One region of the Janthinobacterium glycogeni genome, then DNA from elsewhere that is predicted to be linked to it. Evidence: predicted binding sites of a transcription regulator. Region 1 holds the regulator's gene; each other region holds the start of a gene.
What was found. The regulator sigma-54, encoded in region 1, starts transcription at its own class of promoters, with help from an activator protein. The targets are predictions, from matches to a motif close to TGGCANGNAANCTGCTTT.
Positions count from the first base shown of each region.

Region 1 (7,690 bases):
TGTTCTCCACCCCGCTGCCGGCCGCGCAAGTGATCGACTTCCTGCGCGTCTACCTGTCGAAAAAACTGGCGCAGCGCATCATCATGCACGGCGTGTTCATGGACGTGCTGGGCGTGGGCGTGCTGATCACGGGCGATTCGGGTCTGGGCAAGAGCGAGCTGGGCCTGGAGCTGATTTCGCGCAGCCACGGCCTGGTGGCCGACGACGCCGTCGAATTCTCGCGCATCGCGCCCAACATGATCGAAGGCCGCTGCCCTCCCCTGCTGCAAAACCTGCTGGAAGTGCGGGGCCTGGGCTTGCTCGACATCAAGGCCATCTTTGGCGAAACGGCCGTGCGCCGCAAGATGCGTTTGAAACTGATCGTGCACCTGGTGCGCCGCAACGCGCTGGAAGAAGAAGTCGAGCGCCTGCCCTTCCTGTTCCCTACGGAAGACGTACTCGGTCTGCCCGTGCGCAAGGTCGTCATCCCCGTCGCCGCCGGCCGCAACATCGCCGTGCTGCTGGAAGCGGCCGTGCGCAACACGATACTGCAGCTGCGCGGCATCGATACCTTGCAGGAGTTCATGGAGCGGCAACGTTTGGCAATGAGTGGTGACTAATTACCGGGGTCCGACCCGACGGGTCTGACCCCACATTGACGCCCATGGCAACAATTAAACAAGCAATGCTCGAACAATAATTGCAATAATTTGTAAAGATAATTGCCTTGGGAGCAGAGCGCCGATCTTTATTGTATGATCGGTGTATGCATATCGTCCTTATCACCGGAATATCCGGCTCCGGTAAATCCGTCGCGCTCAATGTGCTGGAAGATACCGGCTACTATTGTGTCGACAACCTGCCGCCGGCCTTGCTGCCCAGCCTGGTGCAAACCTTGCTCGACGAAGGCACGCCGCAGCTGGCCGTGGCCGTCGATGCGCGCAGCGCCGAGTCGCTCGTCAGCTTGCCGCACAATGTCGCGCTGCTGCGCGACCAGGGGCACGACGTCAAGGTCATGTTCCTGACAGCCACCACGCATTCGCTGGTAGCGCGCTTCTCGGAAACACGGCGCAGCCATCCGCTGTCCCACGAATTGCGCCCGAACCAGAATCCGGCCAGCCGTCGCACCCTGATCGAGTGCATCTCGGAAGAACGCGAACGTCTGTCGGCCATCGAGCAGCTGGGCCATGTGATCGATACCTCGGAACTGAGCGCCAACAAACTGCGCGCGTGGATCAAGGATATCGTCGCCTCCGAACGCGCGCCGCTGACCCTGTTCTTCGAATCGTTCGCCTTCAAGCTGGGCGTGCCGCTCGATGCCGATTTCGTCTTCGACGTGCGGGCCTTGCCCAATCCCTATTACGACCTGGCCCTGCGCCCGCTCGATGGCCGCGACGCGCCCGTGATCGCCTTCCTCGACGCGCAGCCGAGCGCGCTGGAGCTGCTGGCCGACATCCGCGCCTTCATCGAGAAATGGCTGCCGTCGTTCAAGTCCGACAACCGCAGCTACCTGACGGTGGCCCTCGGCTGCACGGGCGGCCAGCACCGCTCCGTGTACATGGCGGAGCGGCTGGCGCAGTATTTCGGCCCCAAGGAAAGAGTCGTACTGCGCCATCGCGAGCGCTCCTAGTTAATCGAGGTGGCGCAGCGGATGCGCCTGCGCAGGCCAGACGGGCACAAAGAAGCGCGCCACCATGGCCGCGTCGACTTCGTCCAGGCTGGCGGGATTCCAGCGCGGCGCATTGTCCTTGTCGACCACCAGCGCGCGCACGCCCTCGAGCACTTCGCCATGCTCGAAATTGCGGCGCACCACCGTGCGCTCCATGCGCAGGCAATCGGCCACGCCCAGGTGGGCGCCCCGCTGCAGCAATTCCAAAGTCACCGACATCATCAAGGGAGAGCGCAGGCGCATGGCCGCCAGCGCCCTGGCGGCGAATGCGCCATCGTCCTGCGCCAGCGAGGCCATGATGGCCGCCACCGAACCCGCGCTGAAATGGCGGTCCAGCGCCGCGCGCGCCGTGGCCAGGGCAGAAGCGCCCGCCTCGGCCTGAAACGGGGCCGCCAGCGCCTTGATGGCGACCGGCAAGGCCTCGCCCGGCGTCGACTCGAACAGGGCCAGCAGCGCCCCCATCTGCGCCTCGGGCAGGTAGACATCGGCCAGGCCCGTGTACAGGGCGTCGGCCGCGTTGATCGTCAAGCCCGTCAAGCCCAGGTAAAGGCCCAGCTGGCCTGCCAGGCGGGATAAAAAATAACTGCCGCCCACGTCGGGGAACAGGCCGATATTGACTTCCGGCATGGCCATGCGCGTGCGGCCCGTGACGATGCGCAGGCGGTTGCCGGGCCCCGCTTGCGCCACGCCCATGCCGCCGCCCATCACCACGCCATCCATCACAGCGATATACGGTTTCGGATAAAAATGGATCAAATGATTTAAAGCGTATTCTTCCGTAAAGAAATCTTCCAGCAGCGCGCTGCCCCCTTGCGGCGTGGCCAGGCCCGCATCGTAAAAGAAACGGATGTCGCCGCCGGCGCACAGGCCTTTCTCGCTGCTGGAGCGAATGATGACGGCGTCCACCTGCGGATCATCGCGCCAGGCCAGCAAGGCCGCGCTCAGGGCGCGCACCATCTCCAGCGACAGGGAATTCAAGGCTTTTGGACGGTCGAGCACGATGTGGCCCGTGCGGTGGCGGATGGAAATCTGGACGAGGTCGCTCATGGCAGGCAGGAAAGAAGTGAAAGTGCAAACATTCTAGCGCCTGCGCGGGGCACATTGCGTTTCGCTGGACGCAAAAAAGGGCGCAATGTGCGCCCTTAGTTGATCACAACTGCTGGAAGCGGGTGGCCTTAGACGGCGACGACGGCGTCTTCCTCGGAGTTGTCTGGCAGATGCTTGATCGCCTCTTTACCGTGCCCTTGCACTTTGGTTTTGTATTTCATCACTTGCCTATCGAGCTTGTCGATCAGGGTATCGATCGCGGCGTACAGGTCGTGCGCCAGGCTTTCCACATAGACGGTCTTGCCGCTCAAACGCAGGTTGACTTCGGCCTTTTGACGTTTTTCTTTCTCTTTGAGGTTATCCACGGTCAGAATCACGGCGATATCGATGACTTGATCGAAATGACGTTTCACGCGCTCCAGCTTCGTTTGTACGTATTCACGGATGGCTGGTGTCACTTCGAGATGATGTCCGCTGATGGTGAGATTCATACACACTCCTAAAGATGATCGGGTTCGTGCGGTCCATCGACTCCGGCCCGCAGAGGAACCGAAAAAAACTTACAAACACTTACGCAGGCTCACTGGCGGAATTTTTAACGCTTCCCGGTATTTGGCAACAGTACGTCGCGCAATCACCATGCCTTGTTCCCCCAGCATGTCCGCAATCTTACTGTCGGATAAAGGATTTTTAGGGTCTTCTGCTCCTGTCAGTTGCACGATCAATGCCCGTATCGCCGTCGATGACGCTTCGCCCCCCGCTTCGGTGGCGACGTGGCTACCAAAGAAATATTTCAACTCGAACATGCCGTGCGGGGTCAGCATGTACTTTTGAGTTGTTACCCGCGAGATAGTACTCTCGTGTAAACCCAGTGTATCAGCTATTTCACGGAGCACAAGGGGGCGCATGGCAACGGCCCCATGCGAGAAAAAGTTCTTTTGTCTTTCTACTATCGCCTGCGCCACACGCAGGATCGTGTCGAAGCGCTGGCGCATATTCTTGATCAGCCACTTGGCTTCCTGCAACTGTGCGCCCATGGCGCCTTCGCCCTTGCCCTGCTTGAGCAGGTTGGCGTACATGGCGTTCACGCGCAGGCGCGGCATGACGTCGTTGTTCAGGGTCACTTGCCAGCCATTGCGCGCGCGCTTGACGACGACGTCGGGCACCACGTAATCGGACACGTCCGAGGCGAACACGGCGCCCGGATGCGGATTGCACTGGCGAATCACCGTCTGCGCTTCGCGCAAGTCTTCATCGTCGCAGTCGAGGGCTTTTTTCAGCTTGTTGAAATCGCGCTGGGCAAACCAGGCCAGGTGCTTTTCCACGATGACGAGGGCCATGCGCCGCGTCACCATGGCGATGTGCGGCAAGCGCTTGATTTGCAGGGCCAGGCATTCGGATGCATTGCGCGCGCCCACGCCGGGCGGATCGAAACTTTGCAGCAGCGACAAGGCCGTGCGCATCTCGTCGGCATCGATTTCCAGCTCTTCCGGCAGGCGCGCCAGAATGTCGTCGAGCGACTCTTCCAGATAGCCATTATCATCGAGCGCGTCGATGATCAGCTCGACCAGCGCGCGGTCGCGCAATTCAAGCACCGTCACGCGCATCTGCTCCATCAGGTGTTCGCGCAGGGTGCAGTGATGGGCCTCCAGTTGCGGGCGGGAATCTTCGTCGTCGGGCGCCTTGCCCCGGCTCGCTTCGCTCCAGTCGCTGTCGCCGCCATCGGCGGCGGCCGGGCCCTCGCCCGCCTCGCCGTCAAAGGTTTCCACTTCGGCCGGCGCCGCGGGCGCCTCCTGGCCAGGCGGCTGGGGCGGCGCTTCGGCCGGCGCCGCCGTGGAGCTCAAAGCCCCGTCGGACAGCAGGCGCAGCGAACGGTCGAGCGGATCGTCTAGGCGCTCGAGCAAGGGATTGTCCGTCAGCAGTTGCTCGAGTTCCTGGTGCAATTCCAGCGTAGACAATTGCAACAGGCGTATCGATTGCTGCAACTGCGGCGTCAGTGCCAGGTGCTGCGAAGTGCGCAGCTGCAATGATTGTTTCATTGGCTTACATGCGGAAGTGTTCGCCCAGATAGACCCGGCGTACCGACTCGTTCGCGATGATGTCGTCGGGGCGTCCCGACGCCAGTACCGAGCCCTGGTTGATGATGTAGGCACGATCGCAAATACCCAGCGTCTCGCGCACATTATGATCGGTGATCAGCACGCCGATATTGCGCTCCTTCAAGAAGCGCACGATGCGCTGGATCTCGATCACGGCGATCGGATCGACGCCGGCAAACGGTTCGTCGAGCAGCACGAAACGGGGATCGGTGGCCAGGGCACGGGCGATTTCCACGCGGCGGCGCTCGCCGCCCGACAGGGACAGCGCCTGATTCTCGCGCAACTTTTCAATCTGCAAGTCGGCCAGCAGTTTATCCAGGCGTTCCTCGATCTCGGCCTTCTTCAAAGGACGGCCTTCGACGGTCTGGATTTCCAGTACGGCGCGGATATTGTCTTCCACCGTCAGCTTGCGGAACACGGACGCCTCCTGCGGCAGATACGACAGGCCCATCTGCGCGCGGCGGTGGATCGGCAGGCTGGAAATGTCCACGCCGCTGATGTCGATGCTGCCGCCGTCCGACGGCACCAGCCCGACGATCATGTAGAACGAGGTGGTCTTGCCGGCGCCGTTCGGGCCCAGCAGCCCCACCACTTCGCCGCATTCGACTTGCAGCGAGACATCATGCACGACTTGCCGCTTGCCATAGGTTTTTTGCAGTCCGCGAACGATCAGGGTGCTGCCGCAACGGGTATTGTCCATTATTTCGTTCCTGGCGCAGGCGTGGCCGGGGCTTTCTCCGCCGCGGGCGCCTTGGTCTTCGGCTGGATCACCATGCGCACGCTGCCGCCATCGGAGGTGCTGGTGCCGCTGTCGGAATTTTCCATCTTGAATACTTCCTTGCGGCTGTCATACGAGATGAAGGCGCCATTGGCCACGTCGGTCACTTTCGTGCCTTCCAGGCGCGTCAGCTTGGCTTTGGAAAACAGTTTCACCACTTCCGTCTTGTTGTCGTATTCAACACGCTCCGCTTCGCCTTCGACCCACAGGTCGCCGGCGCCATCGCGCTTCTGGCGGAAGGTGGCCAGCTTGCCGGGATCGGCCCAGAAGGTGATGAACTGGTAGCCTTGCGGGTCTTCCGTGATCAGGGCCCGGCCCGCCTTCATGGTCAGCGTGCCCTTGACCAGCACGACGTCGCCCGTCAGGGTACGAATCTGCTTGACGTCATCGACGTGACCGCTACGCGCCGTGATGACGGCTTCCTTCTCGGAATCGGCCTTCTCGGCATGCGCCACGCCCATGAGGGCCAGAGAAAATACGCTCAACAGCAAGATGTTCTTCATAGTATGGTTTCCTTGTTTCATTCTGTCATTTTGCCGCCGCGGCCGGGCGCGGTTTCGGCGGGAGGACCATGCGCAGCGCATTCTGCACTTCCACCACGCCAGTGGCGTTATTGGCCTTCATGCCGATACCATTGATGCGCGAGGCGCCCGTCAGGATATTGACAGGCACGTCCGTTTCCATTCGTTCTTCGTCCGGAAACACCGTCAGCGCTTCCGTCCTGACCGTCAGGTTCTGTGCCTTCGGACTGGCCACGCGGTCGATCACGACCTTGCGGTGCAGTTGCAGCCGGGTATTGTCCTGGTCGATATGCGCCAGTTCCGCATTCATGTTCAACGGCGGCATGCCGGGCGTAAGCTTGCGCACGAAGGGCTGGTCGATATCGGACGAATCGTCGGCCGGATAATGCGTGAGCTTGTTGCCCGATACGATATAGCTGGGCTTACCCGTCAAGTCCATGCGCACCAAGCTGAAATTGGTAATGAAATAGTCGGGCTCATCCAGATGCTTGCTGGCCCTGATGTCCTGGCCATTCTTGTTCATCACTTCAAGCAGCCAAAAGCTGGCCAGCGCGACGACGACCGCGCCCAGCAGGGTAAAAATCATGCGCCAGCGATGGGCGCCTCCTGGCTTACGCATAGGGTTTCACTCTTTCATAGGTCACTGGCGGCAAGGCGCACCTCACTCCAGGAACGGCGCCATGACGCGCGCATAGTTGTCCTGGGCGCGCAGCAGGAATTCGCAGATTTCGCGCACCGCGCCGCGGCCGCCGCCGGCCTGCGTCACATGGTGCGCCAGGCCCTGCGCTTCCGGACGCCCGCCCGGCACGCTGACGGCAAAGCCCACGCGGCGCAGGATGGGCGCATCGATGACGTCGTCGCCGATGTAGCCGCATTGCTCTTCCGTCAAGCCCGTCAGCGCCAGCAGTTCGCGAAACGGCGTCAGCTTGTCGTGACCGCCCTGGTGCACATGGGTAATGCCCAGGTCTTGCGCGCGGCGCGCCGTGATGGCCGAGCGGCGCGCGCTGATGATGGCCGTCTGCACACCCGATTCCTGCAGCAGCTTGATGCCCAGGCCATCATACACATTAAACGTTTTCATCATTTCGCCATCGGGGCCGAAATGCAGGCTGCCGTCGGTGAGCACGCCATCGACGTCAAAGATCATCAGTTTGACCTTGGCTGCGCGTGCCAGATTGTCCGCTACGCTATCCATCAGATCACCTTCGCTTGCGTCAGATCATGGATATGCAGGGCGCCCACCAGCTTGCCGTCGGCATCGACGACCAGCATCTGGTTAATGCGGAACTGTTCCATCACGGCCACGGCATCGACAGCCAGGCGTTCGGGCGCGATGCTGCGCGGCTGCGCATGCATGACGTCGCGGATCGCCACTTGCGTGAAATCCTGCACGCGCTCGAACATGCGGCGCAAGTCGCCATCCGTAAACACGCCCACGGGGCGGTCGTCCGCATCGACGACGGCCGTCATGCCCATGCCCTTCTTCGTCATTTCTTCCAGCGCCTGCAGCAAGGACGCCCCCACGGGCACCTTCGGCACCCGTTCGCCGCTGCGCATGACGTCATGCACGTGCGTCAGCAGGCGACGGCCCAGGGCG
Region 1 covers NZ_JBNYXP010000008.1:135,693-143,382, reverse strand. The annotation lists gene hprK (HPr(Ser) kinase/phosphatase) at 1-599, shown strand, start outside; gene rapZ (RNase adapter RapZ) at 746-1,609, shown strand; gene ACQ4W4_RS19485 (3-hydroxyisobutyryl-CoA hydrolase) at 1,610-2,695, opposite strand; gene hpf (ribosome hibernation-promoting factor, HPF/YfiA family) at 2,824-3,186, opposite strand; gene ACQ4W4_RS19475 (RNA polymerase factor sigma-54) at 3,256-4,734, opposite strand; gene lptB (LPS export ABC transporter ATP-binding protein) at 4,739-5,494, opposite strand; gene lptA (lipopolysaccharide transport periplasmic protein LptA) at 5,494-6,075, opposite strand; gene lptC (LPS export ABC transporter periplasmic protein LptC) at 6,101-6,712, opposite strand; gene ACQ4W4_RS19455 (KdsC family phosphatase) at 6,755-7,288, opposite strand; gene ACQ4W4_RS19450 (KpsF/GutQ family sugar-phosphate isomerase) at 7,288-7,690, opposite strand, start outside.

Region 2 (7,690 bases), on a different contig from region 1:
TGATAGTCTGCTCGTCGATGTAGAACATGGCGGCCGTGGCGCCGAACTCGGGCGCCATGTTGGAAATCGTGGCGCGGTCGCCCAGGGTCAGGTGCGACGCACCTTCGCCGAAGAATTCCAGGTAGGACGAGACGACCTTCTGCTTGCGCAAAAATTCCGTCAGCGCCAGCACCGTGTCGGTCGCCGTGATGCCCGGCTGAGGCTTGCCCGTCAGCTTGACGCCGATGATGTCGGGCAGACGCATCCACGAGGCGCGGCCCAGCATCACGCTCTCCGCTTCCAGGCCGCCCACGCCGATGGCGATCACGCCTAGCGCGTCGACCATGGGCGTGTGCGAATCCGTGCCCACCAGGGTGTCGGGATAGGCCACGCCATCCTGCACCTGGATCACGGGCGACATGCGCTCCAGATTAATCTGGTGCAGGATGCCGTTGCCGGGCGGGATCACGTCGACGTTCTTGAACGCCTTCTTGGTCCAGTCGATGAAATCGAAACGGTCTTCGTTGCGGCGGTCTTCGATGGCGCGGTTCTTGGCGAAGGCGTCGGGGTCGAAACCGCCGCACTCGACGGCCAGCGAGTGGTCGACCACCAGCTGCGTGGGGACCACCGGGTTGACCAGGGCCGGATCGCCGCCCTGGGCCGCGATGGCGTCGCGCAAGCCGGCCAGGTCGACCAGGGCCGTCTGACCCAGGATGTCATGGCAGACGACGCGCGCGGGGAACCATGGGAAATCGAGGTCGCGGCGGCGTTCGATGAACTGGCTCAGCGAGGCGTTCAGGGTCGCCGGGTCGCAGCGGCGCACGAGGTTTTCCGCCAGTACGCGCGAGGTGTAGGGCAAGGTGGCGTAGGCGCCTGGGGCGATCGCATCGACGGCGGCGCGCGTGTCGAAGTAATCGAGCCCTGTTCCCGGCAAGGATTTTCGGTGCAGTGTATTCATGTTCGTAACCATTATTTACGGTCCTTGATCGGCACGAATTCCAGGTCTTCCGGACCCACGTAGTTGGCGCTCGGGCGAATGATCTTGTTGTCGATGCGCTGCTCGATGATGTGGGCGGCCCAGCCCGAGGTGCGCGAAATGACGAACAGCGGCGTAAACATCGCCGTCGGCACGCCCATCATGTGGTACGACACGGCCGAGAACCAGTCCAGGTTCGGGAACATGTTCTTGATTTCCCACATGACCGATTCCAGGCGCTCGGCGATGTCGAACATCTTGGTGGAACCGGCTTCCTGCGACAGCGAACGCGCCACTTCCTTGATGACCACGTTGCGCGGGTCGGAAATCGTGTAGACGGGGTGGCCGAAGCCGATCACCACTTCCTTGTTGGCGACGCGCTCGCGGATGTCCGCTTCCGCTTCGTCGGCATTGTCGTAGCGCTTCTGGATGTCCAGCGCCACTTCATTCGCGCCGCCGTGTTTCGGGCCGCGCAGCGCGCCGATGGCGCCCGTGATGGCCGAGTGGATGTCCGACCCCGTGCCGGCGATGACGCGGCTGGTGAAGGTCGAGGCGTTAAATTCGTGTTCCGCGTACAGGATCAAGGACGTGTGCATGGCTTTTTCCCACGACGCGGACGGTTTTTCGCCGTGCAGCAGGTGCAGGAAGTGGCCGCCGATCGAATCGTCGTCCGTTTCCACTTCGATGCGCTTGCCGTTATGGCTGTAGTGGTACCAGTACAGCAGCATGGAGCCGAACGACGCCATCAGGCGGTCGGCGATGTCGCGCGCGCCCGGCGCGTTATGGTCGTCCTTTTCCGGCAAGGTGCAGCCCAGCACGGACACGCCCGTGCGCATCACGTCCATCGGATGGGCGGCGGCAGGCAGCGCTTCCAGCGCCGCTTTCACGGCCGACGGCAGGCCGCGCAGGGACTTCAGCTTGGCCTTGTAGCCTTTCAGTTCGGCGGCGGTCGGCAGCTTGCCGTGCACCAGCAGGTAGGCGATTTCCTCGAACTCGCAGCTGTCGGCCACGTCCAGGATGTCGTAGCCGCGGTAATGCAAATCGTTGCCGGTCTTGCCGACCGAGCACAGCGCCGTGTTGCCGGCGGTGACGCCGGACAGGGCGACGGATTTTTTAGGCTTGAAAGTGGCGGCTTGCGGTGCGTTCATTGATTTCTCCAAAAATTGACTAGTCTCGGTTGCGTCACTGCGGGACCGGCTTGCGGTCCCTGCTTCTTTCTTTATTTCTTTTGCGCGGCGAACAGCGCATCGAGCTTTTGCTCGAAGTCGTGATAATTGATCGATTCATACAGTTCCATGCGCGTCTGCATGGTGTCGACGACATTCTTTTGCGTGCCGTCACGGCGCAAGGCGCGGTAGACGTTGTCCGCCGCCTTGTTCATGGCGCGGAAAGCCGACAGCGGGTACAGGGCCAGGCCCACGTGGGCGCTGCGCAGTTCGTCCAGCGTGAACAGCGGCGTGGCACCGAATTCCGTGATGTTGGCCAGAATCGGCACGTTGACGGCCTTGGCGAACGTGGCGTACATGTCCAGGTCCGTGATGGCTTCCGGGAAGATCATGTCGGCGCCCGCCTCGACGCAAGCGACGGCGCGCTCGAGGGCCGCTTCCAGGCCATCGACGGCCAGCGCATCGGTGCGCGCCATGATGACGAAGTTCGGGTCCGTGCGCGCATCGACGGCGGCCTTGATGCGGTCGACCATTTCTTCCTTGCTCACGATTTCCTTGCCCGGACGGTGGCCGCAGCGCTTGGCGCCCACCTGGTCTTCGATGTGCAGGCCGGCCGCGCCGAACTTGATCATCGATTTCACCGTGCGCGCCACGTTGAAGGCGGAGGCGCCGAAGCCTGTGTCGGCATCGACCAGCAGCGGCAGGTCGCACACGTCGGTGATGCGGCGGATGTCGGTCAGCACGTCGTCCAGGCTGGAAATGCCCAGATCGGGCAAGCCCAGCGAACCGGCCGCGACACCGCCGCCGGACAGGTAGATGGCCTTGTAGCCGGCGCGCTTGGCCAGCAAGGCGTGGTTGGCGTTGATGGCGCCGACGACTTGCAACGGGGATTCTTCCTGGACGGCCTTGCGGAATGCGGCACCTGCGGAGTATTGAGTCATGTGTTCACCTTATGGGTTTCGGATGGTCGCGAATGTTTCACGGAGTGGCTATGAGCATCAATATTGCAAATGCCGTGCCAGGCCAGCGCGGCACGGCGAAAAAGCCGTGACCGCAGATTGAAAACAAGGGACGCTGCGCTGGCCAGCGCCGTTCCAGCACTGTGCCGCCAGGGAACAGCGACGTCACGTTTGCCATGTGCAGCGTTTCATTTTTGTTTCAATATTTCATTTTGAAACATTATATTGAAACATGAAACAACACTGAGGGGAAAGAGGCAGGCCGACGCGCGGCCGGTAGCGCGCAAAAAAAACAGCCGGCGGATGCCGGCTGCGGGAACACAATGACTGAAAGAATAAAGAACTAGGCCAGCCGCACCAGCGGATTGGCGATGATGTTGTCGATCTGGCGCACGGCTTCTTCGCAGGCGGCGGCGATGGCGCCGTCCTCGTCGTCGCGCACGAATTGCATGGTCGAGCCTTCGAAGACTTCCAGGCCTTCCGCGGTAGCGCGTTCGATGTCGCAGCTGGCCGACCATTTGCCGTCGGTGGTGGGCACGGCCAGGGGAACGATTTCCCAGCCTTTATAGTGAATTTTAGAACTGCTATTCATGGGGTGCCTCCTTGGTGACTGACTCAATACTGGAAATCGTAGCATGAAGCGGGGCCGCTAGCGACGTGTTTCACGCGCCAGCGGGCAATCGGGCTAAACGATTTACGCTGGCTCAAGGACGCAGCAGATTGTCGACTTCCGTCCTGGCCACTTCCAGGCCAGCCGTGCAAGCGGTCTCGGGGGCCGCGTAGCCGCCCAGGGTGCGGCTGCGCGTGATCGCTTGCGCCGCAGGTTCGCCATCGCGCTGCAGGCGATAGGTAAAATCCCATAAATCGTCATTGTCCTTTTGCGGGGTCACGGAAATCGTAAAACCACGGTACTGTTCGCTGCGTGCAGTGATATCGTTCATGAATTCCTCCTTGGAAGAATGAGGTTACCATGCTGCAAGCGCCAGGGTGCGCACGACTGCGACGGGCGCTTATCTGTTTTTCGCATGCCAAATGTCACTTCGCAGCATTTTTTCAGCGAACTCTGGCGATATAATGCTATTCCCTTGCCCGCCCCTTGCTGCCGCGATGACTCCACAAATTCAAGCCTTCTTCGACCCCGCCACCGCCACCGTCACCTATGTTGTCTACGAGGCCGATGGCGGGGACTGCGCCATCATCGATTCCGTGCTCGATTACGACCCCAAGGCGGGCCGCACCTCGACCGCCTCGGCCGACAAGGTGATCGCCTTCGTGCGCGAACACGGCTTGCAGTGCCGCTGGCTGCTGGAAACCCATGCGCATGCCGACCACTTGTCCGCCGCGCCCTACCTGCAGCAGCAGCTGGGCGGCGACGTGGCCATCGGCGCCGCCATCCAGACGGTGCAGCGCGCCTTCGCCGCCGTCTACCACCAGGATGGCGCCAGGGCCGACGGCTCGCAGTTCGACCAGCTGTTCGCGCCCGACCAGGTGTTTCATATTGGCAAGCTGGAAGTGCGCGCGCTGCACGTGCCCGGCCACACGCCGGCCGACCTGGCCTATCAGATCGGCGACGCCGTCTTCGTCGGCGACACCCTGTTCATGCCGGATGTCGGTTCGGCCCGCTGCGACTTTCCCGGCGGCTCCGCTGCCCTGCTGTACCGTTCCGTGCAGCGATTGCTGTCGCTGCCGCCGCAGACGCGGCTGTTCATGTGCCACGACTACCCGCCCAACGGCCGCGCGCCGCGCTGGGAAGTGACGGTGGCCGAACAGCGCGCCGGCAACATCCATTTGCGCGACGGCATCACGGAAGAACAGTTCGTGGCCATGCGCACGGGCCGCGACGCCACGCTGGACATGCCGACCCTGATCCTGCCCGCTATCCAGGTCAACATCAACGCGGGCAAGCTGCCCGAGCCGGAAGACAACGGCGTGCGCTACCTTAAAATACCGCTGAACGCGATCTGATTGGCTCGGGCACTCCCCGCCCGCAGCTCTTCCTTTCTTGATACCACGCAAGTTCCACCTCAGGCAATCCGCATACAGTGCAGATTGCCTGGGTTTGCTTGGGCGCAGCTATTTTTCCTTCCCCATCCTGGATGGAGCGCCCGCATGTCGCCCGACCCTACGCTCGATACCAATTGCATCCTGCTCGCCGAAGCCGAAGGCACGACCTTGTTCAGCCATGCGCTGCTCAAGGCCGTCACGCGATTGCCGCGTCCCGGCATCATCATCTTTGTGCACGGCGTCAATTCCGACGGCGAATGGTATGAGCAGGCCGAACAAGGCCTGTGCGAAGGCCTGAATGCCCGCCTGAAACGCCGCGACGAGGACCTGGCAATCCCCGGCCCGGCCGCCGGGCAGATGCAGGCTGCCACTTACACACGCGAATTGACGGATGACGGTTTCCTCAACCCCAAGCGCAATGCCACCACCTTCCTGCAGGCCGACGACGCCAATTCGCCCGTGATCCGCTTCCGCTGGGGCTACAAGGCCAACGGCGAGGAATTGCAGGCATTTGGCGACGGCATCTATCTCAACGAAAAGAATTACTGGGGCGGCGGGCCGTTCGCCAACGGCTGCAGCGCCCTGCCCGATCTGTGGGGCCAGGGCTTGTCCGAGGAACTGTTCCTGTGGATGCATATCCAGCACATGAACCCGACGAATGACCGGCAAGTGTATGCCTGCCCGCCGCGCCCGTATTTCGTGTTCGCCGCGTGGCGCCTGGCGCATCTCGTGCAATCGATCAGGGCGTGCCAGCACGACGCACCCGTCACCATCGTCTGCCATAGCCAGGGCAATATGGTGGCCATGGCGGCCGCCTTTCTCGGTGAAACGCTGGGCGCTTCCGCCGTGGCCGACAGTTACGTGCTGTGCAATCCACCCTACAGCCTGCTCGACAGCAATTTCACGGAAAACTGGGTCAGCGGCCATCTGAAGGATGAACATGGCAATACGGGCCGGCAAAAGTACGAAGCACGCACGCAAACCTTGAAAGCGTTTTTCGACATCCTGCGCACACGCTCGGCCATGCAGCAGGATGCCGCCTTTGTCGACGAGTGCAGCGCCAATCGCAAGCCTGAACGCAAGGACAGCTACACGGCGGCGTTCGACCGCGCAGACCACGGCTTGCATGGCTCCACCTATGTGTATTTCAATCCGCACGACCAGGTGATTTCGGCCACGCCCGTGCAGGGCATAGGCTGGCGCGGCATGTCGGCGCAGGAAATTACCGATACGGGCGGCGAAGGCGTCTTCACGCAGCGCGTGTTTGCACAAAACCACCTTGTTGGCCAGGAAAATGAAAAGGACTACGATATCTGGCAGCGCCATGGCCAGCCCTTGACGCCGGACAGCCTCGATTTCTGGCACCCGCGTTCACTGGTCGCCGAGTACTCGATCGAAAAGGGCATGCGGGCCAGCAAAGGTATCGGGCGCAAGATACTGACCTTTTTGTTCGCGCCCATCGTCATCATTCTCGCCAAGACTGCCGGCACGCGCATCAACGCCCTGCCGCCCAAGTCCTGGCGGCTGCCGATGAAGGCGCCCAAGCTGCCCGAGGCATTCCTGCCGCACTCCAAACGCTTCGCCGACATCAGCGAACAATTTGACGAAGGCTGCGATGCCCCGGCCGACTCCCTGCACAAGGACCGCGCCGCCGAAGCCGATGACGCGTACGCGCCCTACCGTTCCCAGGGCAAGGGCGATGCGCAAGCCGAGGCGGCGCTGCGCTACGAACAGAATGGCATGCTGCGCATGCAGGCCAGGCGCGACGGCTTGGTCGAAAAAGGCAAGCCTGTGACGGCGGTGGACAAGCCGGAGGAGGCCAGCAAGGAATTCAATGCCTGGCGCAAGAACGAAATTCAGAACTACCTGGCCGCAAACATCGACACCCACGCCACCGATCACTCGACCATCATGACCAATCCCGAGCATGCGCAAAAGGCACTGGCGTATGACGTGGCGGTGGGGGTGTGCACGATCAGGCAGGAGGCGTTGCGCAAGTTACGGGTTGCGGCGGATTGGAGTCTGCTGAAGGGTGCATCTTTCGAGTCTGGAGAGTTCTTTGAATACTACGACAATGGCACATTTAAAAATGTATCTTTATTTACATGGGCAAATGACAAAGACAGCCCTGCCAGAAAGCCAAAAGACATCATAGACGAGCGTCAGAACGCCAGGCCTACCGACCCTTCCACCAACTTTGCGCTGAGGACTGACGGTGCGTAAGTTCATTGCCACGCCGCGCCAGCGATTGGCCTGGGCGCTCGCCGCATCTTTCATTGTCATTTGCCTTGCGCTCTGGCTCAACTGGCCAAGCTATGCAGATCACCAGACTATCCATTCACCTGGAGAACTCATGAAACAGTTCCTTGCGCTGCCCATGCTCGCCGCTGTCGCCCTGTACGCACTATTGACGGCCTGCGCCGTGCAACCTGTGCAGAAGGAAGATGATCTCCCAAAAAACACGACCCATGCTCCCTTCCGGGCACAAGTGGTGGGCCTGCAGTGGCTCAATCCGCTGCAGCGGCTCGACTATCCAACCGAGTGGCAACTGCTATGGACGTTGGGTCTGGCCAAACCCAACAAGAATGACGATATGGTCAGGACGG
Region 2 covers NZ_JBNYXP010000001.1:30,572-38,261, forward strand. The annotation lists gene acnD (Fe/S-dependent 2-methylisocitrate dehydratase AcnD) at 1-937, opposite strand, end outside; gene prpC (bifunctional 2-methylcitrate synthase/citrate synthase) at 949-2,103, opposite strand; gene prpB (methylisocitrate lyase) at 2,175-3,062, opposite strand; gene ACQ4W4_RS00140 (hypothetical protein) at 3,424-3,672, opposite strand; gene ACQ4W4_RS00145 (hypothetical protein) at 3,785-4,021, opposite strand; gene ACQ4W4_RS00150 (MBL fold metallo-hydrolase) at 4,188-5,045, shown strand; gene ACQ4W4_RS00155 (T6SS effector phospholipase Tle3 domain-containing protein) at 5,190-7,307, shown strand; gene ACQ4W4_RS00160 (hypothetical protein) at 7,438-7,690, shown strand, end outside.
Region 2: a site for sigma-54 is predicted at 3,125-3,142, ahead of prpB (methylisocitrate lyase). Genes of this name have one in related genera too.

Region 3 (7,690 bases), on a different contig from region 1:
TGTTCAGCACGGTCTGTATCAATTGCTCCTTGTCGCCGCGAAACTCGGGGATCGAGGCATCGTAATCGCGCGAAATGGTCAGGCCGCTGGGAAATTCGGCCAGGATCAGGCTGCGCACCCTTTCGCACACTTCGTGGATATTCACGTCGCCGACGATATGCGGACGGCGATGCGGCGCCAGCAGGCGGTCGACCAGCGTCTGCAGCCGGTCCGCTTCCTTGATGATGACTTGCGTGTATTCGCGCAGCTCGCTCAGGTGCAGGGCCGGCAATTCCAGCTCCAGCAGCTGGGCCGCGCCGCGGATGCCGCCCAGCGGGTTCTTGATTTCATGCGCCAGGTTGCGGATCAGCTCCTTGTTGACCTGGCTCTGATCGAGGATGCGCTCCTCGCGGTCGAGCTTCAGCTGCTGCACGTTTTCGCGCAGCTCGATCAGCACGCCGTCGCTTGGCGCGTCGAGCGCACTGACGATGCTGTGCACGCGCAGCGGCTCGCGCCCCAGCCGTTCCAGGCTCAGGTCCTGGCGCAAATCGGAAAATTTATGTTCGAGCGCCTGCGCGCAGATGCCGGCCAGCTCGTCCGGGTTCAGGAACAGCGCCGTCAGCTTTTGCCGCGACAGGGCTTTCAGCGAGCTTTCCAGCAGATTTTCCGCCGCCGCGTTGGCATAGCTGATGCGGCCGTCGCCGTCGAGCAGGATCACGGCTGAAGCGAGCAGATCAAGGCCGGCCAGATGGGCCGGGCGGCTGGAATGGTTGTCTAGTGTCATGTGCTTTACCGAATATTCGCGATCTCGCGTTTCAGGGCCTCGACATTCTGCTGTGTCCGGCTAATGTTGTCCTTCAACTGCGCCACCCGTTCCTGGTATTTCGCGTAATTGCGCTCATTACCCTGGCGCTCGGGCTGTCCGCCATTCAATTCCATGCGCTGCGCCGCCAGTTTCTGCTCTTCGCTGCGCAATTCGTCCTGCAGGATCTGGCGCCGGTCCAGGTCGCGCGCGCGCTGCTCGGCGCCATCGACCTTGGGAAACACGCCGGCGGCCGGCGCCGCCGTGACCGCCGCCTGCGTGGCGGGCCGGGCAGGCGCGCCGGCCAGCGGCGCCGTCTTGCGCGGCGGCTCCGTCATGGCCCCCGGCAAATCGAGCAGCTGGCAATGCTTGCCAGCACTCCTGTCCGTGTACGTTTTGTGTCCCTGCGCATCGGCGCAGACATACAGCTGCCCATGCGCCTGCGCCGCCGCGCCCAGCAATCCTGCCATCAGCGCCATTCTGTAATGCTTGCTCAATCTTCACTCCTGTCGGCTCGTACCGCATCGTTCCTGGGCCGACTATACAACACTGCACTGGCGCCGCCTTGGCGCGCCACATAAAAAAACGCGGGCAAGACCATCGCCTCACCCGCGTTTTTTATTCACTACCGGCACATTGCCGGCGTGGCGCCATTACAGCGAGTAGTACATGTCGAACTCGGCAGGATGCGTGGTCATGCGCATGCGCTGCACGTCCTGCATTTTCAGTTCCAGGTAAGCGTCGATCATGGAATCGCTGAACACGCCGCCACGGGTCAGGAACTCGCGGTCCTTGTCCAGGGCTTCCAGTGCTTCTTCCAGCGAAGCGCACACGGTCGGGATCAGTGCATCTTCTTCCGGCGGCAGATGGTACAGATCTTTCGAGGCAGCTTCGCCCGGATGGATCTTGTTGGCAACGCCGTCCAGGCCGGCCATCAGCAGTGCGGCGAAGCACAGGTACGGGTTCGCCAGCGGATCCGGGAAGCGCGCTTCGACGCGGCGGCCTTTTGGATTGGCCACGTGCGGGATACGGATCGAGGCGGAACGGTTTTTCGCCGAGTACGCCAGTTTCACTGGTGCTTCGTAGCCTGGTACCAGACGCTTGTACGAGTTGGTGCCCGGGTTGGTGATCGCGTTCAGCGCCTTGGCGTGCTTGATGATGCCGCCGATGTAGTACAGGGCGAAATCGGACAGGCCGGCATAGCCGTCGCCGGCGAACAGGTTTTTGCCATCTTTCCATACGGATTGATGCACGTGCATGCCCGAACCGTTGTCGCCAACGATAGGTTTCGGCATGAAGGTGGCGGTCTTGCCATAGCTGTGCGCCACGTTCCACACCACGTATTTCAGGTTTTGCGTCCAGTCGGCGCGCTCGACCAGGGTCGAGAACTTGGTGCCGATTTCATTCTGGCCGGCGCCGGCGACTTCGTGGTGATGTACTTCAACCGGGATGCCCAAGGACTCCAGGATCAGGCACATTTCCGAACGCATGTCCTGGAAGCTGTCCACTGGCGGCACGGGGAAGTAGCCGCCCTTGACGGTAGGACGGTGGCCGCTGTTGCCGCCTTCGATGTCCTTGCCGGTCGACCACGAACCTTCGTCCGAACCGATCTTGACGAAGCAGCCCGACATGTCGATCTTCCAGCGCACGCTGTCGAAGATGAAGAATTCCGGCTCAGGGCCGAAGTAGGCGGTGTCGCCCATGCCCGACGATTTCAGGTAGGCTTCGGCGCGTTTCGCGATCGAGCGCGGGTCGCGGTCGTAGCCTTTGCCGTCCGACGGTTCGATCACGTCGCACTGCATGAACAGGGTCGTTTCTTCCATGAACGGGTCGATATTGGCCGTGTTTGGATCCGGCAGCAAGATCATGTCGGACGCTTCAATGCCTTTCCAGCCAGCGATCGAAGAACCGTCAAAGGCGTGGCCCGACTCGAATTTGTCCATGTCGAAATGCGACACGGGAACCGTCACGTGCTGCTCTTTACCACGGGTATCAGCAAAGCGGAAATCAACGAATTTGACTTCGTTTTCTTCTACCATCTTCAAGACTTCTGCGGCTGTCATTGCCATGCGTATCTCCTAAATGAATGTGGGGTGAGCCGACCTTAGTGCGTCTGGGCTGATGAAGCGAAGCAAACATTGCGTGCCACCAAAACTCATAAGGATCATAGCAGATTCCATGCCAGCTTCTGGACGGATCTAGCCGCCCAGGTCAAAACCCGGCCATCCCTGTGAAAGTTTTCCTGCCCGCGATTTTCCTGCTGCGTTTGCGTTAAATCAAGAATGCACTATGCAAGTGCAAAAAACGAATAACGCACCATTATCGTGCATTTTGTGAAAATTTCTTGAAAATGCCTCGTTGTGGTGCATGCGCCGTGCACCGTGGTTTCCCGTTTGCGGGGCGCGGACGGCGCACTATAATCGTATACACCATCCCACTTTCATCGAGGACGCCATGACCACCGCCGCCGCCATCCTGACCACCGCCCGCAGCCGGGCCAATGAAGGAACCCCGTATGCCGGCGCCGTCACGCCGCAGGAAGCGTATGACTTGCTGCAAGACGATGCCGGCGTCAAGCTCATCGACGTGCGCACGAATGCCGAGCGCGACTGGGTGGGCCGGGTCGACATCGCCGATACCCAGCATGGTGCGGTGCAGTGGGCCACGTATCCGGGCGGCGTGCCGAATCCCGACTTCCTCGCGCAACTGGCGGCCCAGGCCGGCAAGGACGAGGTGCTGCTGTTCCTGTGCCGCTCCGGCGTGCGTTCGCGCCACGCCGCCAAGCTGGCCACCGAACACGGCTATATCAACTGCTTCGACATCCTCGAAGGGTTTGAAGGCGACAAGGATGCCGACGGCCACCGCAAGCAGATCGGCGGCTGGTGCAAGGCGGGCTTGCCGTGGCTGGGCGCTTGAAAGCAGCAGTAACGGAACAGCTGCCGATGACGGCCATGCGTCGGCCAGAGACAAGTCCCGCCCGGGCTTGATGCTTCAGGCTGGCTCACCCGCCTCTGGATGTTCGCCCATCAGCGTCAGAATGCGCTTGCGCACGAAATTGATGTGGCTGCGCAAGCCATACAAGCCATCGGCGAACGACAATGGAATCGATATCTGGTTGACCATGTCCTCGATCTGGTCGAGCCGTTTCAATTGTTCCGCATACACGTGCGCGCGCTGCCCTTCCGGCACGTCTTCCAGCGCCTGCTCCACCGTGCGCAGCTGGCCGTACCAGCGGTACACGCGCGAGCGGATGCGCCACACGTACAGGGGCGGCACCACGCGTGACAGCGGTAATATCAAGGCGCCCAGGGCCACCACCAGCACCCACATGCGGTCGAAGAAATTGGCCAGCCAGAAGCTCATATAGCGCTGCAGCACTGGCGCGCCATCCTTGTAGAATTTCAGCGCTTCCGGCGCGACAGGAATTTCCGTGTAGCGCGCGGATGGGAACTGCCCCTGCTGCTGGAACCAGCCCGTGCCGCCGTGAATGCTGGCCGCCGCCTGCACGAACAGGTCGACCAGGGCCGGATGCAAGTCTTCGCGCGCGACCAGGGTGGCCGTCGGCGCGATCAAATGATAATCCTGCGCGGGAATGTTTTGCCCCAGGTCGACGATGCCACGCGGCAAAACGACATGCGTCAGGAAAGGCAGGCGCCGCGTGTACGCCTCTGCCTGCGAAAAATCAAACAGCTTGATGCCCGGCGTTTGCAGCAGCATCTGGATCAGCGGCGCTTCCGGCGCCGAGCTGAACACGAGACCGTCGATGCGCCCTTCAAGCAGTTCCACCGTGGCGGGCGTGTTTTGCAAGGCACTGACGGTCAGCTCGCTCGCTTCGACGCCATTGACGGACAGCAACTGTCGGAACAGGCTGGGCACACCCGTGCCTTCCGGCCCCAGGTTGATCTTCATGCCCTTCAATTGCGTCAGTTCCGTCACCGCCTTGTCTTCGCGCAGGAACAGCCACACGGGTTCCGTAAATAAACTCCCCAGGGAAATCAGGCCATGGCGCTCGGCATCGGCGTGTTCCGTCGAGCCGCTTTGCACGAAAGCGATATCGGTCCTGCCGTTATTGAGGCGCTGCAAGTTTTCCTGCGAGCCCAGCGACGGTTGCAAGGTCACCTTGATGCCGTGCTTGGCCAGGGTGGCCGCGTATTTCTTGCCGAACTCTTCATACGCGCTATTGTCCTGTCCCGTCGACAGGCTCACCTGGCGCGGCGGCGCCGGGTCGACCAGCCAGTAAGCGAGCGCGCAGAACGCGCCGACGAGCAGCAGGGTGGGACCGGCGGTGGCGAGGAAATCGCGCACGGAAAAGCGGCTGAACGCGAGGATTTTGGACATGTGGTGGCGCATAGGTTTCATGGGTGGCTACGATGCCAAGAAAACCTCAACTATGCAAGGCACATTCACATGCGCGGCGTGGCCAAATCCGCTACAGTGGCAGATCGATCACCTGCCCTCTGGAGCCCCGCATGCTGAAAATTCTTGGAAAAGCCGCCTCGATCAACGTCCGCAAAGTCCTGTGGACGTGCGAAGAACTCGACCTGTCCTACGAACGCGAAGACTGGGGCAGCGGCTTTCGCAGCACGGACGACCCGGCCTTCCTGGCCCTGAACCCGAACGCCATGGTGCCCGTGCTGGTCGATGGCGACCTGGTGCTGTGGGAATCGAACACGATCTGCCGCTACCTGTGCGCCCAGGCAGGCCGCGACGACTTGCTGCCAAGCACGCCACGTGCCCGCGCGGAAGTGGAAAAATGGATGGATTGGCAGATGGGCGACCTGAACAACAGCTGGCGCTACGCCTTCATGTCGCTGGTGCGCCACAGCCCGGCCCACCAGGATGCGGCGCAGCTGGCGGCGGGTATTGCCGGATGGAACAAGATGATGGGCATCCTCGAGCAGCAGTTGCAGCGCACGGGCGCTTATGTGTGCGGCGAAACGTTCACCCTGGCCGATATCGTGCTGGGTCTGTCCGTCAAGCGCTGGCTGATGGCGCCCATGGAACGCCCGGAATATCCGGCCATCGCCGCCTATCACGCGCGCCTGGAAGGTAAAACCGCCGTGTTCGCCGGTTAGTCCAGTTCGATGGCCTCGACCGTGCCGCCGATGACGTAGCAGTCGCCATCGCGGCGCACCTCGTCCAGGGTCGCCGGGTCGTCGTGCGCATACGTGCCGTCGACATCGACGCACCAGACGTCGCCGAAACGCAGCAGCTTCACGCCGCAGCAGATACGGTTGATGAAGTTGCCCGGCGTCCTGAGCAGCACTTCCCGCACGGCGCCCACCGTGATGGCGACCTGGCGCCACACGTTGCCATCCAATGCATGATTTCTCGCGTACAAGACGATGCGCACGGCCTGCACGCCGTGCGGCCCGTACATTTGCTCGAATGACACGAGCGCGCCATCGTCAAAGCGGTGATATTGCTCAAAAATGCGCTGCGTTGTTTCCATTTCTTTTACTCCTGTGCAAAAAAACCGGCCCGCGAGGGCCGGCTTTTAGTTGCAGCAACGATTTAATTCGTGCACTGCTTCGCCACGCCCTCGGCCGGCGCGGGCGGCTCAATCAGCGGCATCAGGCTTGGCGCCAGCGACACCAGCAGTTGCACGGGCAAGGCGCTGGTGAAATCATAGTTTTTCGATTCCGGCCCGCGCACATACGCCGTCATGCTGCCGTAGAAGCGCTCGCCGATATTGAAGACGAACGTGGCCGAACGGTTCACATAGCGCGATTCGATCAGGCGGCCGCCGGCGCCATACACGTCGAAACGCTGGTCGCCCGTACCCGTCTTGCCGCCCATCGGGATCGGCACGCCGTCGGCGCCGACAAACGCCGTCTTCGCCCGTTTCGCCGTACCGTCCGACACCACTTCGCGGATGGCCTTGGCGACAGCCTTGGCCACGTCCGGCGACAACACTTGCTCCGCCTCCACCTTCGTGCCACGCTTGACCATGGTGTCATACGGCGTATTGGCGGCGAAATGCATGGAATCGATGCGCACGCTCGGCTTGCGCACGCCATCGTTGATGATGATACCCATCAATTCGGCCAGCGCGGCGGGACGGTCAGCCGACGCGCCCAAGGTGGTCGCATACGACGGCACGAGCGAATCGAAGGGATAACCCATCTTCTTCCACTGGCGGTGGATTTCCAGGAAGCCTTCGACTTCCAGCAAGTTGGCGATGCGGCGGTCCTGCGCGTGCTTGCGGTGCGTATTGAACAGCCACTTATACACTTCCTGGCGTTCCTTTTCGCTGGCCGCCACCATCTGCGTCAGGGTGGAACCTTCGTGCTGGCGCAGATACGCCACCATCCACAGTTCCAGCGGATGCACATTGGCGAGATAACCGCGATCGGCCAGCGACCAGTTTTCCATCGCGTACTGCTGATACATCTTGGCGACGCGCTCGGGCGGCACTTCGTTTTGCGACGGCAAGTTGGCGTTGAGGAAATCGCCGAATTCCGCCACCGTGCCCTTGGGATTGATGGTGCGGAAGATATTCGCCAGGCGCACGGGCGTCGGGCGGATGCTGGCCAATAAAATCTTTTCCTGCTCGTCGACGCTCTTGCCGCGGTACTTCTGATAGAAGCGGTGCAGGAATTCGCGCCCTTCCTTGTCGGCAAAACGGCTCAGGTACTGCGCCCGGCGCGGATCGTCCGCATCCGCCAGCAGGGAAGCCGAGGAATCGGGGCGCGAAAACATGTAGTAGCGGGCCACGTCGCGCATCAGGCGCACGAACACCAGATTGGTCGACTGGCGCAGCGCCTGCTGCACCGTCATGATGCGGCTGTCGTCGAGCTTGGAGAAGTTGCCGAAATGGTGCAAGCCGCCGCCCGTGAAGAAGCCTTCGCCCGGGTTGCCCGAGTATTTGCGTTCCATGGCAGCCGCCAGCATGGCCGGCAGATTCCT
Region 3 covers NZ_JBNYXP010000005.1:110,272-117,961, reverse strand. The annotation lists gene glnL (nitrogen regulation protein NR(II)) at 1-763, opposite strand, end outside; gene ACQ4W4_RS13545 (DUF4124 domain-containing protein) at 769-1,251, opposite strand; gene glnA (type I glutamate--ammonia ligase) at 1,435-2,850, opposite strand; gene ACQ4W4_RS13535 (rhodanese-like domain-containing protein) at 3,236-3,697, shown strand; gene ACQ4W4_RS13530 (TAXI family TRAP transporter solute-binding subunit) at 3,773-5,119, opposite strand; gene ACQ4W4_RS13525 (glutathione S-transferase family protein) at 5,251-5,856, shown strand; gene ACQ4W4_RS13520 (hypothetical protein) at 5,853-6,233, opposite strand; gene ACQ4W4_RS13515 (transglycosylase domain-containing protein) at 6,296-7,690, opposite strand, start outside.
Region 3: a site for sigma-54 is predicted at 2,948-2,965, ahead of glnA (type I glutamate--ammonia ligase). Genes of this name have one in related genera too.

Region 4 (7,690 bases), on a different contig from region 1:
GCTGGCTGGTGCGCTACATGCACTCGACGGGCGCCTCGGCCTTCTTCATCATCGTCTACCTGCACATGACGCGCGGCCTGCTGTACGGCTCGTACCGCAAGCCACGTGAGCTGATCTGGCTGTTCGGTTTCGCCATCTTCCTGTGCCTGATGGCCGAAGCGTTCTTCGGCTACCTGCTGCCATGGGGCCAGATGTCGTACTGGGGCGCGCAAGTGATCGTCAACCTGTTCGGCGCCATCCCGTTCATCGGCCCTGACCTGTCGTTGTGGATCCGCGGCGACTACGTCGTTTCCGACGCCACCCTGAACCGCTTCTTCGCCTTCCACGTGATCGCCATCCCGCTGGTACTGCTGGGCTTGGTCGCAGCGCACTTGATCGCCCTGCATGAAGTCGGCTCGAGCAATCCGGACGGCATCGAAGTGAAGGAAAACCTGGGCGCCGATGGCCACCCGGTCGATTCGATCCCTTCGCATCCTTACTACACCGTGCATGACCTGTTCGGCGTATCGATCTTCCTCGTCATTTTCAGCGCCGTCGTCTTCTTCGCGCCGGAAATGGGCGGTTACTTCCTGGAATACAACAACTTCCTGCCGGGCGACTCGCTGAAGACCCCGCTGCACATCGCGCCAACCTGGTACTTCACGCCGTTCTACTCGGTGCTGCGCGCCACCACGGCCGACTTCATGTACGTGCTGATGGGCGCCGTGGCCGCCTACGTGGTGTTCATCTGGCTCAAGTCGCGGCTGTCGACGACGGTCAAGTCCATGATCGCCGGCATCGCCATCGTCGCCATCATCGGCATGCTGCCGCAGGTGCTTGATGCGAAATTCTGGGGCGTGGTGTTCTTCGGCGGTTCCGTCGTGATCCTGGCCTTCCTGCCATGGCTCGACCATTCGCCCGTGAAGTCGATCCGCTACCGTCCGACCTGGCACAAATACATCTATGCCATCTTCGGCCTGTCGTTCCTGATCCTCGGCTACCTCGGTACCCAGCCGCCAACGGACTTCAGAACCATCGTGTCGCAAGTGTGCACCCTGATTTACTTCAGCTTCTTCCTGCTGATGCCATGGTGGAGTGCCATGGGCAAGTTCAAGACCGTGCCGTCGCGTGTGACGTTTCACCCGCACTAAGCCGCTCTCACGCCACGCTCAAAGGACATACATCATATGAAGATTGCAAAAAAACTGCTCGCCATCCTGGCACTCGTGCCTGCCATGGCTCTCGCCAGCGAAGGCACCTTTCCGCTGGACAAGGCGCCTGACCGCCAGACCAACATGGCGGCGCTGCAACATGGCGCCAAATTGTTCGTCAATTATTGCTTGAATTGCCACGCCGCCGTGTCGATGCGCTACAACCGCCTGCGCGACCTGGGCTTGACGGAAGACCAGATCAAGCAGAATCTGCTGTTCTCCAGCGATAAAGTCGGCGACCTGATGACGACGAGCCTGGCGCCGCAAGACGCCAAGGCTTTCTTTGGCGTCGTACCGCCCGATTTGTCGGTAATTTCGCGCGCGAAATCATCTTCCGCTGGCACAGGCGGCGACTACCTGTATACTTACCTGCGTACGTTCTATAAAGACGACACTCGTCCGACCGGCTGGAACAACATGGTCGTGCCGAATGTTGCCATGCCGCATGTATTATGGGAATTGCAAGGTGTCCAGACTGCCAAGTTCGTGGAAGAGAACGATCCGCACGAAGCTGGCAAGAAGATCCACAAATTTACCGGCTTCGAGCAGGTCAAGCCAGGTACGTTGAACAAGATCGAGTATGACAATGCGGTAGCCGACCTGGTCGGCTACATGGAGTGGATGGCCGAACCGGCACAGCAGACACGCAAGCGCCTGGGCGTGTGGGTGCTGCTGTTCCTGTCGGTCTTTGCTCTGCTGGCATGGCGCCTTAACGCGTCGTTCTGGAAGGAAGTCAAATAAGTGAGGCGCCGGCCATAGGCCGGTTTATGCCTGTTTCTGCGTTGTCCGCATGAGTGGACAAGCGACCTGGGGTGAGCCGTTCGCGGCTTCACCCCCTTTGTTTCTAAGGAACTATAAAAAATGATGGTTCTCTATTCGGGTACAACCTGCCCATTTTCGCAACGCTGCCGCCTGGTCCTGTTTGAAAAAGGCATGGACTTCGAAGTGCGCGACGTCGACCTGTTCAACAAACCGGAAGACATTTCGACCATGAATCCGTATGGCCAGGTGCCCATCCTGGTCGAGCGCGAACTGATCCTGTATGAATCGAACATCATCAACGAATACATCGATGAGCGCTTCCCGCATCCGCAGCTGATGCCGGCCGATCCGCTGATGCGCGCCCGCGCGCGCCTGATGCTGTTCAATTTCGAAAAAGAACTGTTCGTGCACGTGCACGTGCTGGAAAGCGAACGCGCCAAGAGCAACGACAAGGCCCACGACAAGGCACGCGCGGAAATCCGCGACCGCCTGACGACCCTGGCGCCGCTGTTCCTGAAAAACAAGTACATGCTGGGCGACGAATTCTCGATGCTCGACGTGGCTGTCGCGCCGCTGCTGTGGCGCCTGGACCATTACGGCATCGAACTGTCGAAGACGGCTGCACCGCTGATGAAATACGCCGAACGCATCTTCTCGCGTCCTGCGTACATCGAAGCGCTGACGCCTTCCGAAAAGGTCATGCGCCGCTAAGATATTCCCATAAAGCTACTGCGCAGCCCGCTCTTGACCTGGCGTTACTCGCCGTACTTCAGTACGGCTGCGTTACTGAGGCCTATATCGGGCTTGCTCGCTACGCTTTCTGGGGCATCTTGGGCCAGCTGTCATTCTTGGTTCTTGTATTGATAGTTGTCCCATCGTTTCATTGAACTACCGGTGCGCCCGCCTCATGCCTGACGGCGGGCGCTCCCGCCTCACCATGCCTACCATGTCTGAAATCTCAACCAAACCTTATATGCTGCGCGCCATCTACGAGTGGTGCACCGACAGCGGCTACACGCCTTATCTTGCGGTCAAAGTTGATTCGCGCACCACGGTACCGATGGAATACGTGAAAAAGGGCGAAATCGTGCTCAACATCAGCTTCGGCGCCACCAGCGGCCTGAAGATGGACAACGACGCCATCCGCTTCCACGCCCGCTTCGGCGGCGTCTCGCGCGAAATCTACGTGCCGGTCGACAACGTGATGGCCATCTACGCCAACGAAAACGGCCAGGGCATGGCCTTCGAGCCCGTGCTGGGCAACGATGACCCGGACGCGCAACCGACGGACAGCCCCGCTTCCGCCGACGTGCCGCCGCCAGTGCTCGCCCCCGCCGCCAGCGCCCCGACCCTGTCGTCCGTGCCGACCGGCTCCCCCGAACAACGCGACAACGCCACGCCCGGCGACGACGAGCCGCCAAAAAAAGGCGGCCGTCCGACCCTGACACGCATTAAATAGCGTATAATTCGCAACGCGCAGTTTTTGCCGACTTAGCTCATTTGGTAGAGCAGTTGATTTGTAATCATCAGGTGGCCAGTTCGAAACCGGCAGTCGGCACCAGAATTCAGTAGTAAATCAAAGGGTTACCCGCTTCGGCTGGTAGCCCTTTTTTCTTTTCCCCCGCCTGCAGGACACTCCCGCAACCATTGAGACGCATTGCTGCACCGCGCAATGACGGCCAGCGCGTTTAGGCGCACTATGGGTACTTGCCAGCGAAGAACAAACTTTCGATGCCTGGCTTTCCTACCTGGGGAAACATCATGTCCGCACACACTTACAAATTGATCGAGCTGGTCGGCACGTCGACCGAGAGCAGCGATCAGGCGATACGCGATGCCATTGCCAAGGCGGCGCTGACGGTCAAGCATATGGACTGGTATGAAGTGACCGAGTCGCGCGGGCATATCGTCGACGGCAAGGTGGCGCACTTCCAGGTCACGCTGAAGGTCGGCTTCCGGCTCGAATAAAGGTATCGAGTAAAGGTATCGAGTAAAGCAAGCGGCGCGCTCAGCGCCGCCCGGCCGCTCCCCGGCTCTCCAGCCACTCCCGGCCGCCGTTGTCCAGCGCGGTCTCAATCACCTTGTCCGGCAAGCTGTAGACGGTCGCCCAGCTGGCGCGGCCGTCCTGCGTGTTGGCGGGAAAGCTGTGCGTTTCGATGGGCCAGTGGTATTTGCGCTTCAGCGCTTTCACGATGGCGGCCAGCGAGACGCGGCCTTGCAGCGGCTCGGCGCCGGACTGGTCGCGGTTCGACAGCAGCACGGCCAGGACCTGGCCGCGGCCCGTGCGTGCGCCGGGGAAGGTGGGGGTTTTGTTTGCCATGGCCTATTTTACCGGGCAATGATCGGACGAGAGGCGATGTGCCGCACCTTTGATCTGGCACAAGCCTGACGGCGGTTTTGCGGCCACGATAGGCGTTTCGCCAGGCGTGCCGGCGCCCCTCCGGCAGCCTGGGCTAGCGACAAGGGGCACAGGAGAACATCATGCACAGCCTGAACATCCACGCCATGCAATGGCAGCCCGTCGCCGATATTTCCGCCGTCCATCCGCTGCTGCCCGAGGACCTGGCCTGCTTTCGCGAACTGCGCGACGTGCTGCAGCGCTATGGCGCGCTCGACCGCTTCGGCATTTCCCTGATCCACCGCCATTTCGACATCGCCGATGACGAGGAGCTGATGGAATACACGGACGTCGAGCAACGCACGCTGACGGTGAAACCTGTCAAGAAAAGCGACATCGACTGGCAGCACACGACGATTACCAACTGGAAATTGACGGAAGGCGAGGAAGTGGCGCGCATCGGTTGCGGTTGCGCCCGTAATTCCGGTGGCCATCTGGGCTATCACCGGGGTACCTGAAAGCGGCGTCGGCCTTTCTTACACTTTGCTTCCACCGGCTCAGTCCGCTTTACGCAAGCACTTGATTCCATGTGATTTTTTTGTGTGGCACGCAAGCTGCTTATCACTGTCTACGAGATGAATTCAGACAAGTCATTCTGGATTCTTTCGCCCCCGGATTTCCCGAGACTGACTACGATAAGAGGCTGCGATGAACGTCGATCACACACGAAACAAGACCCTGGGTTGGCTGGGCGCACTGGCGGCGGCAAGTCTGCTGGCCAGCGGTCAGGCGCAGGCAGGTGCCTACGGCCTGGCCGTCAACGAATTGAACAATTTCCGCATCACCACCAGCGCCGGCGCGCTGTCGCTGGCTGGCGCCAACCGCAATGCCAGCGACAGCGCCTTTTTCCAAGGCGGCGTGGCCGTCAATCCGCGCGCCGTCAATACGGGCCCGGCTGCCAACGCCGATGTGCTGCAAGTATGTTCGGGCGGCGGCTGCAGCGGCTTGCCGCAAAATCACTACGGCCCCAGCCCCAGTTCCACTCTGGAGTTCGCCCGCGGCGATGCGCACGCCTTCGGCAACATGCTCAACGGCACCGGCTCCACCGTGAGCGCCGTGGCGGAAGCACAGCGCAACACGGTGGGCGCCGCCACATCGACGGCCGGCGACACGCTGACCGGCTCCGTCAACCTGACCCTGTCGAGCGCCGGCTTCATCACCTTCAGCTTCATGGGACGGCGCGACCTGCGCACCAGCGTGACGACCATGGGCGACAAGTCGAACGTGTCGATCATGGATATCTTCAATATCTCGTGCAATGCCGCCAGCCCCGCCGGCTGCCTGTCGCATGCGAACGCCGACGGCGTGATCTTCCAGTTCGCCCCCGATGGCGACGCCAGCAATGGCAGCGACATCAACGGCAACCATACGGTCGGCAGCCTGGACCCATTCAGCCTGAACATGACGGCCGGCACCAACGACCCCGCCACCTCGCGCGCCTTCACGAATGGCTTCGCGATGTTTTCCCTGACCTCGAATTTCGCCCTGCCGGCCGGCAGCTACACCCTGAACTTTTCCAAGTCCACGCGCACCGACATCGTCGTCATCGATCCGCCGCTTGCGGTACCGGAGCCGGGCACCCTGTTCCTGCTGGGCACGGGATTGGCCGCCATCGCTTTTACGCGGCGCCGCCAGCCGAAATAATCAGCAGCATGAAAAACACGCGGCGCCCGCAAAAGGCGCCGCGTTTTTTTATGCCAGCCGATGCGTGTTAACCGAGCCGTGCCAGCGCCTGGCGCGCCAGCTGCAATTGCTGCAGATAATAGCGGTGCAGCATGGCAGGGTCGCTCAGGTCGCGCCCCAGTACCAGGCGCAGCTCACTGGCGGGACAGTCGGCGGCCTGGGTCGGCACCTGAGTCTGCACCTGCGTTCCCAGCTGGCGGGCCAGCTGGCGCGCCGCCTGTTCCTGCGCGGGCCGGTATTCGACGCGCGTGCGCGCCACCTGGAAGCTGGCTTCATTGGCCAGGCGCACCACCTGCACGGGCGCACCGGCCAGGCTGCGCGCCAGCGCGGCGGCCAGGCCAGGCACGCCGTTGCCGTTGACAATTTCCAGACGCGGAAGCGGTGCGCCAGCCGCAGGCGCAGGCGCCGCCGGCGTCAATGGGCCAGCGGGCAGGCTGCGCACCGCCGCCGGCACGCGCCGCAGGCGGGCCATGCCATCGCTCTGCGTGATTTCCACGCGCGCCATGGCGGGTGCCTCCGGCACAGGCGCGGGCACACCCTGCGGCGCCGCCTCGCCGCGCAACAAGGCCAGATCGCGCCGCACATCGTGTTCCTGCAAGCTGGCCGCCTGGCGCAGCATGACGGCGGCGCGCTCATGCTGTCCCAGCCGTTCCAGTACCTGCGCCAGGTGCTGCCAGGCCAGCGCGTTGAGCGGATCGAGCAGACACGCCTGTTCCAGCACCGGCAAGGCTTGCGCGTCGCGTCCGCTTAAATAATAGGCGTGGCCGAGATTGCTGAACAGATAGGCCTGCTGCGGCTGGCGCGTGCCCGCCTCCTGCGTCAAGGCCAGCCAATGGGCGATCGCCGCATCATGCTCGCCCCGCTGCGCGTGCAGTACGGCCAGTCCGTTGCGCGCGTTCACGTGGCGCGGCGCATGGCGCAGGGCTTGCTCATAGGCCGCTTGCGCCGCAGGCAGGTCGCCCCGCTCGACATGCTGGCGTCCCGCCGCATAGGCGGCATCGGCGTCAGGCCACTGCGGAGCCGGTGCATGGGCCAGCTGCGTGGTACAGGCGGCCAGGCCCAGACAGGCGCAGGCGGCGGCCAGGCGGGATATCGTCAAGCGCATGGTGACTCCTTTCAGCGGCTGGCCATGGCCGGCACGAGCACGCGATAGACTTCGATCACGGCCGGCCCCATCAGCACCAGCATCAGGGTGGGAAAGACGCAAAAAATCAGCGGGAACAGCAGTTTTAACGCGATCTTCGCCGCCGCCTCCTCGGCCAGCAGGCTGCGCTTGCCGCGCAGGTTTTCCGAATGCACGCGCAGCGAATCGCCCATGCTCGTGCCGAAGCGTTCCGACTGGATCAGCATGGCGACCAGGGTATCGACGTCTTCCACGCCGCTGCGCAAGGCCAGGTTGCGCAGCGCCTTTTCCTTGGAAAAGCCGGCGCGCATTTCCATCAGCACCAGCTGCAATTCCTGCGCCAGCACCACGCTTTTGATGTGGATCTCGCCCGACACCTTTACCAGCGCGCGCTCCAGGCTCAGGCCCGCTTCCACGCACACAGTCAGCAAGTCGAGCGCATCGGGGATGTTTTCGAAAATGTCGCGCTGGCGCCGCTTGGCCGTGCTGGCCAGCACCAGGTTGGGCAGGTAATAGCCGACGGTGGCGCTGACG
Region 4 covers NZ_JBNYXP010000006.1:93,267-100,956, forward strand. The annotation lists gene ACQ4W4_RS15520 (cytochrome b) at 1-1,130, shown strand, start outside; gene ACQ4W4_RS15525 (cytochrome c1) at 1,167-1,931, shown strand; gene ACQ4W4_RS15530 (glutathione S-transferase N-terminal domain-containing protein) at 2,052-2,663, shown strand; gene ACQ4W4_RS15535 (ClpXP protease specificity-enhancing factor) at 2,899-3,411, shown strand; tRNA gene ACQ4W4_RS15540 (tRNA-Thr) at 3,438-3,513, shown strand; gene ACQ4W4_RS15545 (dodecin) at 3,714-3,920, shown strand; gene ACQ4W4_RS15550 (hypothetical protein) at 3,961-4,272, opposite strand; gene ACQ4W4_RS15555 (hypothetical protein) at 4,434-4,808, shown strand; gene ACQ4W4_RS15560 (EDSAP-1 family PEP-CTERM protein) at 4,999-5,994, shown strand; gene ACQ4W4_RS15565 (LytR C-terminal domain-containing protein) at 6,062-7,138, opposite strand; gene ACQ4W4_RS15570 (type II secretion system F family protein) at 7,150-7,690, opposite strand, start outside.
Region 4: a site for sigma-54 is predicted at 4,894-4,911, ahead of ACQ4W4_RS15560 (EDSAP-1 family PEP-CTERM protein). Genes of this name have one in related genera too.